Linked DNA regions of Methanotorris formicicus Mc-S-70. The protein of the gene in region 1 binds, or shares a complex with, the protein of each later gene. Links are inferred from orthologs where the notes say so. Each region holds a gene or a part of one and is shown in the gene's direction. Other genes may lie near its edges.

Region 1 (8,279 bases):
AGCATCACTTGTTTTAAGATTTGGTCATGCAGTTCCTGCAAACAAAGACACAGCAGAATTGAGGAAATCAATTGGATTAGCAGAGAAAGCACCAATTGCACAATTTAGCGAAAAGGATTTAGAAGAAATTAGAACACTCGTTAAAGAATTAGAATTTGATAAGTTAATTGGATTTAACTGGGAAAAGATGGATTTGGAATAAATAATAAAAAAATAAAAATATGGTGATATGATGAAATTTGCATTTTTCTTAGGGTGTATTATGCCAAACAGATACGCAGGAGTTGAAGCAGCGACAAAAACTGTAATGGAAAAACTTGGAGTTGAACTCGTTGATATGCCAGGAGCAAGTTGCTGTCCTGCTCCAGGGGTATTTGGTTCATTCGACCAAAAAACATGGCTTACATTGGCAGCAAGAAACCTCTGCATTGCTGAAGAACTTGGAGTTGACATAATAACCGTTTGTAATGGATGTTATGGTTCATTATTTGAGGCAGCACACTTATTGCATGACAACAAAGAGGCATTGGACCTTGTAAATGAAAAATTAGACAAAATTGGGAAGCAATACAAAGGAACCGTTCATGTAAGGCACTTTGCAGAGGTAATTTACAACGACATTGGTTTAGATAAGATTGCTGAGAATGTTGTAAGGCCATTAAACATAAATGTTGGAGTCCACTACGGATGCCACTTCTTAAAACCAACAGATGTTAAAGGGCTTGGTTCAGCAGAGAGACCAACAATGTTGGATGAGATTGTTGAGGCAACTGGAGCAAAATCTGTTGATTACAGAGACAAAATGATGTGCTGTGGAGCAGGAGGTGGAGTTAGAGCAAGAGAATTAACACTTGCATTAGATATGACAAAAGAAAAACTTGAAAATATGGTTAAAGCAGGGGCTGATTGTGTAGTTAACGTCTGTCCATTCTGCCACTTACAATTTGATAGAGGGCAGATTGAGATAAAGGAGAAGTTTGGAGTTGAATTTGGGTTTCCTGTTTTACACTTGAGCCAGTTGTTAGGTTTGGCATTTGGGATGGAAGCAAAAGATGTTGCAGTTAATGTCCACTTCATTCCAGTAGATCCATTGTTGAAAAAACTTGGATTGGAGTAAATTTCTTCTATTTTTTATTTCGCTCATCTTACCTTTAGGAGAGATGTTTTACATAAAAAGATTTCTAATCATTTAACAGTTAATCACGCATCGAGGGAATACTCTAACGGAATATAACTGCGAATGCTTCCATTCGATAATCAAACCTTATCTAAGAAAACATCGAGGCATTAGTCGAAAAAATCTCCACCCATATGTAAACTTCTATACATTTATATACAACTATAAATCGAATTGGTTCTCTGAATTACTTATAATCATGTTAGGTAATGATACTTGAAGATGAGCGTTTTTATTTTTATTTTTGATTAATATATTAATAAAAGCAAATAAATAAATATATGGATAAATGCAGATGCAATAGATATCAATAAATATCTGTTCCATGAAAAATTTAAAAATATGAAAAATAAAAATTTAAATTACGTATTTTGTGGGACATAAAAAGCAGAAAATTTGGCGAGATGGGAAAATGATTCAAATAACAGTCATCCAAATAGACAACTATGGACCATGGACTGTCACACCACAACCAAGAAGAGAAAGTGATTTACAGGCACTACAAGCAAGGTTGTATGCTGATTTAAACCTTATGTTTGGGATGCATAAGGGGCTTGTGTTTTACACAAGGTTTGACAACCTAATAGCAATAACAAATGGGATTGATCTATTAACCCACCAAAAAATCCAAGATAGCATAAAAAACAGGTATCCAATAACGATAAGCATGGCAATAGCATCAAGTAAAACACCCTACAAGGCACAAAAATTGGCAACAAAAAAACTTCAAGAACACGGTAGTGCTCAGGATGAGGGTAGGAGAGAAGTTTTAGATGTTGCAAATGAATTGGTTATGGATGGTTATGTCCAATTGGCACATATTGATATAAACAACATCACCGAAAGATTAACGGATTTGGAATCTGCCTATGACACTTATATTAATGTTAATAAGGTAAAGTTGATGTTGATGGAAGAGTTGAAAAAATATGATGCCATGTTATTCTTTATTGGTGGAGATAACTTCATGTGCCCATGTAATGGGATGAGTGAGGATGATTTTTTAAGTGTTTTTGAAAAAATAAAAGAAAAATGTGGAGTTGAATTAAAGGCAGGAATCGGTATTGGGAAGACGGCTGAAGATGCATCCAATTTGGCAGATATTGGATTAGAACTTATAAGAGCAGGGAAAACAGGAAGGCAAGTTTGCACTTTAAAGCAGGAGGGGTGTGAGATCTTATCACCCCTACAAAAGCGACAAATTATAACGGATTAATTTAAACATCACTTTATCTAATTTGGTGGAATTCATGGGGAAGGATGAGAAAATTGAAAAAATCAGAAGTTTAAATAAAAAAATAATCCTTGCTCCAATGGCAGGAATAACTGATGGGGATTTTTGCAGAAAATTTAAAGGTTTGTTTGGAATTGTAACCATTGGGGCATATAGTTTGGATGAAGACACATTAAATGCAAGTAGGGATATTGTTAAAAGAGGTAGGGAGGAATTCATTTATAATTTGGAGGATTTTGGAGACATTATTAGGAATGAGATAAATAAAGCGAAGGAAAGTGATGCCTTAGTTTCTGTAAATGTTAGGTTTAAAAATTTAGATGAGAGTTTGGAGAGATTGGAAATAATATCAAAACATGCCGACATCATTGAGTTAAATTGTCATTGTAGGCAAAAGGAAATAACCAATTTAGGAATTGGACAGGAACTTTTAAAAAATAAGGAGTTATTGAAGAGTTATCTCATTGGGGTGAAAGATTTAGACACTCCAATATTTTTGAAGGTAAGGGCTAATTTTGTTGGGTTGTATGAGTTGATAAAAACCTTAAACTACACAAAGGATTATTTTGATGGGATTCATGTTGATTGCTTCAATCCAGGAAAGGATTATGCAGATATGGAAGCATTAAAAGAGATAAGCAAAAATTTCCCTGACAAGATTATTATTGGAAATAACTCGGTAAATTCTATTGAAGATGCAAAAAATATGCTAAAATATGCTGATTTTGTGTCTGTTGCAAGGTGTGTTTTAAGGGGAGATGTTGAGTGGATTAAAGAGTTTAATACTATGGAAATGTAACTTATTTTTTTAAACATAAAGATTTACATATCCAAAATTCTTCAAATTTTTAGTATATATTTTTTACTTAATTAAATGAGGGAATATTATGAAAAAATGGATAGGGGCATTATTACTTTCTTTGGTTGTAGCACTATCGGGCTGTATAAATGAGAGTTCAAGTGAAGGAGAAATCCAAAATTATGGAGACGTTTTATCTTTGGATAATGCAAACTTAGAAAAATCAGTTGTAAGAAGTGGGGGTATTGTATTTTACACAATTAAGTGATGCTTCAAAAAACCAACATATAAAATTTCAAATAGAAAGTGATAAACCAATTACTGTATATGTAGTTCCATCAAAGAATGAATTTAATGCCTTACAAAATGGAAAAGAATTCTACTATTTCCCCGAACTTTCAAGGCAGGATATACTGTCATTTATTGGGGAAGGAATAGTTCCACCAACATCTTATATTGTGATAATAAATAATGGAGAAGAAGATGCACAGGTATCGTTTAAATTCGTCTCTGTAGATACTGATGAAAATGCATTAAGTCCTATAAAATCGTCTCCTTTACAATTTAATGAAAAATCTCAGAATAATGTTGAAGTTGCCAATTTAGAAATTTCAACAACCTATTATGAACCTTATCCATTGGCATTTTACAATGTATTTTATGAACTTGGAGAGCCAGACATAACATTTAAAATAACCAATAATGGAGAAAATCCAATAACAATAAGATTAATATCAGAATATCAAGGATACAGCAATAAAGCAATAACAACAGAAACAATAATGCCCGGAGAAACAAAAGAAATTAACCAAACAATACCATTAATAAAAGACAAAATAAAACAAATAAAAACAAAAACAAAATTCAGTTTGCATTATAAAATTGAATATGATGATAATGGAGAATGGAAAACTTATGATGAGCAAACTGAAATGATCGACGTTTATCCAATGGATACAATGGTTTGGGCAGTTAAGGATGATAAAGGAAATTATAATTCAATAAATGAATACATAGCAGTTTTTGTAACACCAAAAGATGATGCAATAATGGAATTGTTAAGCAAAGCAAAAGAAAGACATCCTGAAAAATCATTAAGTGGCTATCAAGATAAGGATGTTAATTCACAAATAAAAGCAATATATGATGCCCTAAAATATGATTATAGAGTAAGTTATGTAGATGTATCCAATGCTTATGGGAAAGATTATGTTCAAAAAGTAAGGCTGCCAAAAGAAACATTAAAACTAAAATCTGCAAATTGTATAGATGGTTCAGTAGTATTTGCTTCTGCTATTGAGGCATTAGGAATGCATCCCTATATTGTTTTACTTTCAGACCATGCATTTGTGGCATGGGATGTTGATGGAAGTGGAAACTATATTGAAGCATTAGAAACTACAATGGTTGGAAATGCAGATTTTGAAGATGCGTTACGTTATGGAAATGAGGAACTTGAAGCAAATTGGGATGCTTTAACCGATGATGACCCATGGAACGGACAAATAATTGATATAAAAGAGTGTAGAGAACTGGGAATCTTGCCAATGGAATAATCCTTAATCTTTTTTATTTTTTCTTTATTTTTCCTTCAATATTTTTGATAAAACCCTTATTATGTCCCCATCAGAAATTATACCAATCAATTTTCCCTCCTCATCAACAACAGGCAATTGATTTATGATTTCTTTACTATTTCCATAAACATCCATCTTTTTTATTGCATCAGCAATGGATTCCTCTGGTGTTATTGTTATAACCTCCTTTGTCATAACATCCCCAACAGTGGTTTCAAGTGTATATCTATCAATAATTAAGTTGTATCCTATGTCAGTCGTTGTCATAATGCCTATAACCTTTTTATTTTCATCAACCACTGGAAGACAACTTATCTTATTTTTTAGGAGGATTTCAAAAGCACCTATAACATTATCCTTCGGTGATGCATATATAACATCAGTTGTCATAATGTCCTTAACTTTTATTTTTTTCAGGTTCTCCATTTTTTATTACCTCCAACCCAATTATCAACTTAACAACATTTATTTCTAAATAACATTACAGTATTATTTAAAATTTATTAAATGAATTGGAGCCATTATCATGCTTCTTATTGTCAATATAGAACGTAATTAGCCCATTAAACAATAACTACAATTTTAGGAAGAGTTGAATTCAGTTGTAGGTAGATTACAAAACAATTCATTAGTTTATAAAATTTTAGGGGAATTTATTTTTCTATTTTGAGAGTTTTGAAAGAAGGATAATTATTATTAAATTTTCAAAAAACATGCTATGTCCCCAATTTGAGTCATAATCTCTTATAACACCAAAAGTTATATCGTTTGCAAACCATTAATTATTTATGCTATATAGGTTTAGTTTTAATTGGTTTAATTTTGTTATTTTTATAATTCATAACCCATATACTTATGGTGATGATATGGCAGAAAATCTATTTGAAGAATTTAAAGAACATTCAGTAGCAGAATTTTTTAGAAAAAATAGGCATATGCTTGGATACAGTGGAAAATTAAGAAGTATGACCACAATTATCCATGAATTAGTAACGAATAGTTTAGATGCATGTGAAGAGGCAGAGATTTTACCAGATATTAAAGTAGAAATAGAGAAGTTAGGAACTGACCACTACAAGGTTACTGTTGAAGATAACGGTCCCGGAATTCCACCTGAGTTTGTTCCAAAGGTTTTTGGGAAAATGCTCGCTGGTTCTAAGATGCACAGGCTTGTCCAATCAAGAGGACAACAGGGTATAGGGGCAGCAGGGGTTTTGTTGTTTGCTCAAATGACCACAGGGAAACCATTAAAAATCATAACTTCAACTGGAGATGGCATAATCCACGAAATGGAAATAAAGATGAGTGTTGAAAAAAACGAAGGTGAAGTTGTATCTCACAAAACAAGACCTGGAAATTGGAGAGGAACTAGGGTTGGGGGAGAATTCAAGGAGGTCACTTACAACAGGGGAGAATATGGACCTTATGAATACTTAAGAAGAATTAGTTTAGCAACTCCACATGCAAAGATAACATTAAAAGACCCAGAGGATACCATAGTATTTGATAGAGTATCCCATGAAATCCCAAAAAGACCAGAAGAGATGAAACCACATCCACATGGTTTAACACCTGATGAATTCCTCTATATATCAAGAAAAACTCAGGCAAAAAGAGTTTCAAGTATGCTTGTTCAAGAACTCTCAAGATTCTCATCTAAAAGAATTAAAGACTTAGAAAATTACATGTTGAGGGATAAATTATTGGAAAATTACAGAAACAGCGTATTTTGGAGTATTGTAGTAGATTGTTACTTAAATATCAATATTGATGACTATATTGAAAAGTTTAAAGAATATATTGACGATGAAGAAATAAAGCAATTAAAAGATGTTATAAACTTCCTACCAGAAAGTTTGGATGAACTTAAAAGGTTTGTTTTAAAGTATATGATAATGGAGTATCTGTTTAACAAATTTGATGAAGGGAAGATAAAGGAGATAAAACACCATTTCAAGAAAAAGCCGGAAAACTTCATAGATTATGCAGAGAAGAATTTCCTATCTGCATCTACTATGGAGGAATTTAGAAAGAAATTAAAAAATATAACAAAATCACCAGAAGAGTTTGTAAATGCATTAAAAGAAAAAGGAATGATTTCAGATGAAGAATTGGAAAAATTCAAAGGGGAAATTAAAAATATATTGTCAAAGAACCCTAAAGAATTGGGTTGGGAAGATGCAGAAATTATTGTAAGATGCCTCCAAGATATGGACTTCATAGCACCTTCAACAAGTGGTCTAAGACCTATAGGAGCAGAGAATATTGAAAAATCCCTCGAGTCCCTACTAAACCCCAACTTTGTTAAGGCAATAACGAGAAATCCAAAAACCTACAAAGGAGGAATTCCTTTCGCTGTTGAAGTAGCGATAGCGTATGGTGGGGAATCCGGAAGGCAGTCTGATGAAGGTAGAAAAATGGAGATTATGAGATTCGCAAACCATGTCCCTCTATTGTTTGACACAGGCGGGTGTGGATTAACCAAGGCAGTTAAAAGTATTAATTGGAAGAGATATGGACTTAGGGGAGAGGACATACCAATGACAGTATTTATTAACCTAATCTCTACACACGTCCCATACACTTCTGCTGGAAAACAGGCAGTAGCGTGTAGTGAAAATGAAAATGAAGAGATATTTAATGAAATAAGGCAGGCGTTGATGATTTGCGGTAGGGATTTGGAAAAGCATTTATCAAGGATTAGAAGAGAAATAGAAGAAGAGAAAAAGAAAAAATACGTTATGAAATATGTAAGAATATTTGCTGAAGCATTGGGAGGAATTTTAAATAAACCTGTTGATGATATTGAGGAAAAGGTTATCAAACTTTTAGAAGGATAAAAAAACCTTTTCTTTTAAATTTTCCCAGAGAGTTAAAAATATATATCACCTACTTAACAATTATTTGTATTGCACTATAGAACAATTTTGATTGTTTGTAAATTCTTTGTAATTATTCAACATTATTTCTTTTAAATTTGAAAATAAGTTATTAATCCTAAATTAAGGTTATTTGCAATATTCTACTTAATTATTTAGTAAAATGGGGATAGAATGCACAAAGAACAATTAATGGAATTACATCAATTTTTTGTTCATGTTGTTAGAGAATTACTTGATGACGATTGTTACGACTCTGAATACTTAAAAATTTATGAAAAGTTAGATATAAAACCCCACTACATCCATAAATTAAAAGTTGAACAAAGGGCAGCGATTTTTCTATTATCTGCAAGTATTGCAGAGTTTTTATATAAAAATGGTGAAAAAGTACCTGAAAATTTAGCCAGACGATTGTCAGAAAATGCCTTTAAGTATTTAAACAGTAAAAACAATAGGAATAATAAAATCAACAATAAAAAATTACAAAACTCAAAATAAATTATATATGATTTTGTAAAAATGTTAAATTTTGTTTTTATTGTTGTTTAGGTTATTCTAAAAATTGGGAGGTAAAATATGTTTGACCCAAAGAAGTTTATTGAGGAAAGCA
Region 2 (3,303 bases), on another replicon or contig:
AGTTTATAAGAACTTCATCAGCGACTTTGAATGCTGTTTTTAATGGAATCTTTGGTACAATTTCCAACAACTTGTCATTTGGAATAACAACTATTGTATCTGCTACATTTTTTAATTTATTTAATCCTTCCAATGCATTTTGCATCCTTATTTCTCCTTCCATTGAGAATGGGAGCGTTATTATTGCAACTGTTAGAGCCCCTATTTTTTTGGATATTTCAGCAACAATTGGAGCAGAACCGGTTCCAGTACCTCCGCCCAATCCACAGGTTATAAATACCATGTCCGCTCCTTGTAATTCATTTTTTATATCTTCTGCATTTTCTTTTGCTGATTCCTCTCCCATTTTTGGATTTCCACCAGCACCAAGTCCTCTTGTTAAATTTTTACCAATTAATATTTTTTTATCTGCTTTTGTTTTTAACAACTGTTGAGCATCTGTGTTGATAGCAACAGTTTTTGCCCTTTCAATACCTTCAGAGGTTAATCTATTTATTGTATTGTTTCCTGCTCCACCACAACCCACCACAGTGATTTTGGCTTTTGCCTCCTCCAATAATTTCAATAATTCCAAATCCTCTTCAGATAACGTCTCATCCTCATATGAAAAATCATCATTTTCAACAATATTTTTTAAGAATTTCAAGATCCGACCTCCATTGTAATTTTTATGCATACCGATAAAAATTAATATATAATCAACCATAGTTTAGTGGGGATGTATCTTAATTCTAAATAAAAATGGGGAATTTTCAGTTTATTAAGTAAAGTAATATCATTATAATATAATTAATTAAAAAGGGATTTGATATAAAAATTTATTGGTTTTAACAATTTCTACTATAAATCTTTATTATGGTGAAATAATGATAATTTCAAAATCAAGAGAAATAGCAAGGAGAAAGATTTTAGAGTTGGCAAATAAAATGTATGAGGATCTTTTAAAAGGTAAGAGACCAAAAATTAAACTACCCATTAGAAGTTTAACCAATGCAAAATTTGACTCTGAAACAGGAACTTTCATACTTATGGGGAAAGAAAAAGAAAGGACTTTAACAGTAAGTCAAGCAAAAATCTTTGCTCAAACGGTGAAGATGCTAGAATTTTCAAAACAACTTCTTGATTCAAATGACTTCTCAACACTTAGGGAAGCGTATTATGTCTCCAAAAATTGGGGTGAGGCAAGATTCGATGACCAGCAACCATCAAATAATGTTATTGAGGATTTAGAGGCAGCATTAGATGTATTGAGAGAAGATCTCGGATTTATTCCAGAAGAGGATGGTTCATCAGTTGTTGGGCCGTTGAGGATAATTGATAGAACACCAGAAGGGGAGGAAATCAAAGTAGATTGCACAAGGTTGGGTACCGGAGCATACAATATACCAAATGATGTAACAAGATTGGAGTTTGAGACGAATGCTGATTTTATATTGGCAATAGAAACTGCGGGTATGTTTGCAAGGTTGAATGCTGAAAAGTTTTGGGATAAACACAATTGTATCTTAGTTTCATTGAAGGGGGTTCCAGCAAGGGCAACAAGAAGATTTGTGAAGAGATTAAATGAAGAGTATGAAGTTCCAGTTTTGGTGTTTACTGACGGTGACCCCTATGGATATTTAAATATTTACAGGACGTTGAAGGTTGGGAGTGGTAAGGCGGTTCATTTAGCAGATAAACTTGCAATTCCTTCTGCGAGGTTGATTGGTGTAACTCCTCAAGATATTGTTGATTATGACTTACCAACACATCCATTGAAGGAACAAGATATCAAAAGAATAAAAGATGGTTTAAAAAATGATGATTTTGTAAAATCATTCCCAGAATGGCAAAAGGCATTAAAACAGATGTTAGATATGAAAGTAAGGGCAGAACAACAGTCCCTTGCAAAGTATGGTTTGAAGTATGTTGTCGACACCTACCTACCTGAAAAAATAAAGGATGAAAAGACGTGGCTACCTTAATTTCGCTTCCTGTTTTTTTATTTTTATTTATTTTACTCTATATCCAGTATTGTTTGCTTTTGTTACTATTATCTCCCCATCAATGCCGTGTTTATCAAGGATGTCATCTGCTTTCTCCATAATTAAATCCACATCTCCAAGTGCATAGATTGTTGGGCCGAAACTTGATAGTCCAGCATAACCTACTTTTTGCAACTCTTTTATGAGTTCTTTAACAATCTCTGATTGCAAAGAAACCTCCACTTTTTTAAATCCAAGTGTTTGGAGTTCATTCACAACCTCCCCAAATGCATTTAAATCATCTTCAATAATTCCGGGAATCATCTTCATTAAAATCAAGTGGCAAATCCTTTGAACCTCATTTAAAGGAACTGGACAGTATTTTTTGAATATATCAACTTCCTTGTTGCCGTAAATATGCTCCCCTTTTGGGATAATTAAAACCACATCCCAATTGAAGTCATGTCTAAATATTATTGGTGCTGGTTTTACGCCTTTTGATGCTGATGAGGGTTTGAAATCCTCCTTATCTTTTCCTTTTCCAAATGAATGTCCCTCATCGATTAAAAATCCCCCCATCTCAAAAGCCCCAATTCCAATTCCAGAAGTTCCCCCCCTTCCAGTAATCTTTGCTATTTCATAGGCGTTAAGTTCCTTCCCATATATGAGGGATATTAATTTCCCCGTTGAAAGGGCAATCTGTGTTCCACTGCCAAGACCGGAGTGGGATGGGAATGATTTTTTTATTAATAATTTTACTCCATCTTCATTTATATGGTTTAATATTTTCTCTGCCGCATCTTTAACCCTTCTCCCTATATCATTGATATAACTTTCATCAAAATTCTTAAGAACGGATTTATCAAAGTCAACTTCAATTTCCCCACTTTCTTTTCCCTCAATTACTAAGTTAGGATTTTCAAGGGCTAAACCAACACCACCATCTACTCTCCCAATACTCCCATTCAAATCAATAAGTCCCATGTGAATCCTTGAAGGGGAAATAATCTCCATCCTATCTCACCAAATTTTTTTATTTAGCATAATGCCTCTATAATGTCCCCTCTTGTAACAATACCCACAAGTTTTCCATCTTTAACAACTGGGAGCCTCTTTATATTGTTCTCAATCATCAACTTTGCAGCATTGTTTATACCCTCATCTGGGGAGATTACTATAACATCCCTTGTCATAACATCCTTAACCTTTGTTTTTAATGCCTTTTTTATATCCTCTTTAAACTCTTCAATTTTCAAAGTTGTTCTTAATGGTAATTCTATTAAATCCAATGGAGATGGTAAAATTAATCCAATTGATTCATTGTGGGTGGTTATTGTTT

Evidence for each region. Proteins that work in one complex are often made in the same cells at the same time.
Region 2: the proteins of METFODRAFT_RS05345 (region 1) and METFODRAFT_RS08055 are in contact, whole or in part, in a crystal structure (PDB 2ZBK), measured with the Saccharolobus shibatae proteins. The link is inferred for Methanotorris formicicus Mc-S-70 from one-to-one orthologs. Residues at the interface, in WP_218266310.1 of Saccharolobus shibatae: Glu463, Lys467, Leu469, Tyr471, Leu472, Lys473, Tyr474, Ile475, Pro476, Glu477, Val478, Arg480, Ser481, Leu482, Thr484, Phe485, Leu486, Ser488, Glu503, Lys507, Leu508, Lys511, Ile518, Glu519; in WP_218258439.1 of Saccharolobus shibatae: Phe25, Leu26, Val29, Glu30, Gln31, Leu32, Lys34, Gly35, Glu36, Pro37, Phe70, Leu71, Asp72, Leu73, Ala76, Lys77, Met80, Val83, Leu84, Ala86, Ser87, Tyr90, Asp91, His110, Ser111, Leu114, Lys115, Ser116, Glu126.

What each region holds. Positions count from the first base shown.
Region 1 is NZ_AGJL01000025.1:1,048-9,326, reverse strand. The notes cover bases 5,194-8,140. They hold METFODRAFT_RS05345 (DNA topoisomerase VI subunit B), read left to right. Parts: upstream 5,194-5,653; coding sequence 5,654-7,627; downstream 7,628-8,140. Other genes in these bases: METFODRAFT_RS05340 (UPF0058 family protein), read left to right, coding at 7,841-8,140; METFODRAFT_RS05350 (CBS domain-containing protein), read right to left, coding at 5,194-5,213. Outside these bases: hdrC (CoB--CoM heterodisulfide reductase subunit C), read left to right, coding at 1-202; hdrB (CoB--CoM heterodisulfide reductase subunit B), read left to right, coding at 233-1,117; METFODRAFT_RS05365 (GTP cyclohydrolase III), read left to right, coding at 1,590-2,393; METFODRAFT_RS05360 (MJ0144 family RNA dihydrouridine synthase-like protein), read left to right, coding at 2,428-3,210; METFODRAFT_RS10105 (hypothetical protein), read left to right, coding at 3,299-3,478; METFODRAFT_RS05355 (hypothetical protein), read left to right, coding at 3,447-4,766; more of METFODRAFT_RS05350, read right to left, coding at 4,791-5,193; more of METFODRAFT_RS05340, read left to right, coding at 8,141-8,167; guaA (glutamine-hydrolyzing GMP synthase), read left to right, coding at 8,246-8,279.
Region 2 is NZ_AGJL01000052.1:2,412-5,714, reverse strand. Bases 1-2,915 are described here. They hold METFODRAFT_RS08055 (DNA topoisomerase IV subunit A), read left to right. Parts: upstream 1-866; coding sequence 867-1,964; downstream 1,965-2,915. Other genes in these bases: METFODRAFT_RS08050 (beta-ribofuranosylaminobenzene 5'-phosphate synthase), read right to left, coding at 1,992-2,915; ftsZ (cell division protein FtsZ), read right to left, coding at 1-646. Outside these bases: more of METFODRAFT_RS08050, read right to left, coding at 2,916-2,978; METFODRAFT_RS08045 (CBS domain-containing protein), read right to left, coding at 3,002-3,303. UniProt on the Methanocaldococcus jannaschii protein: Relaxes both positive and negative superturns and exhibits a strong decatenase activity.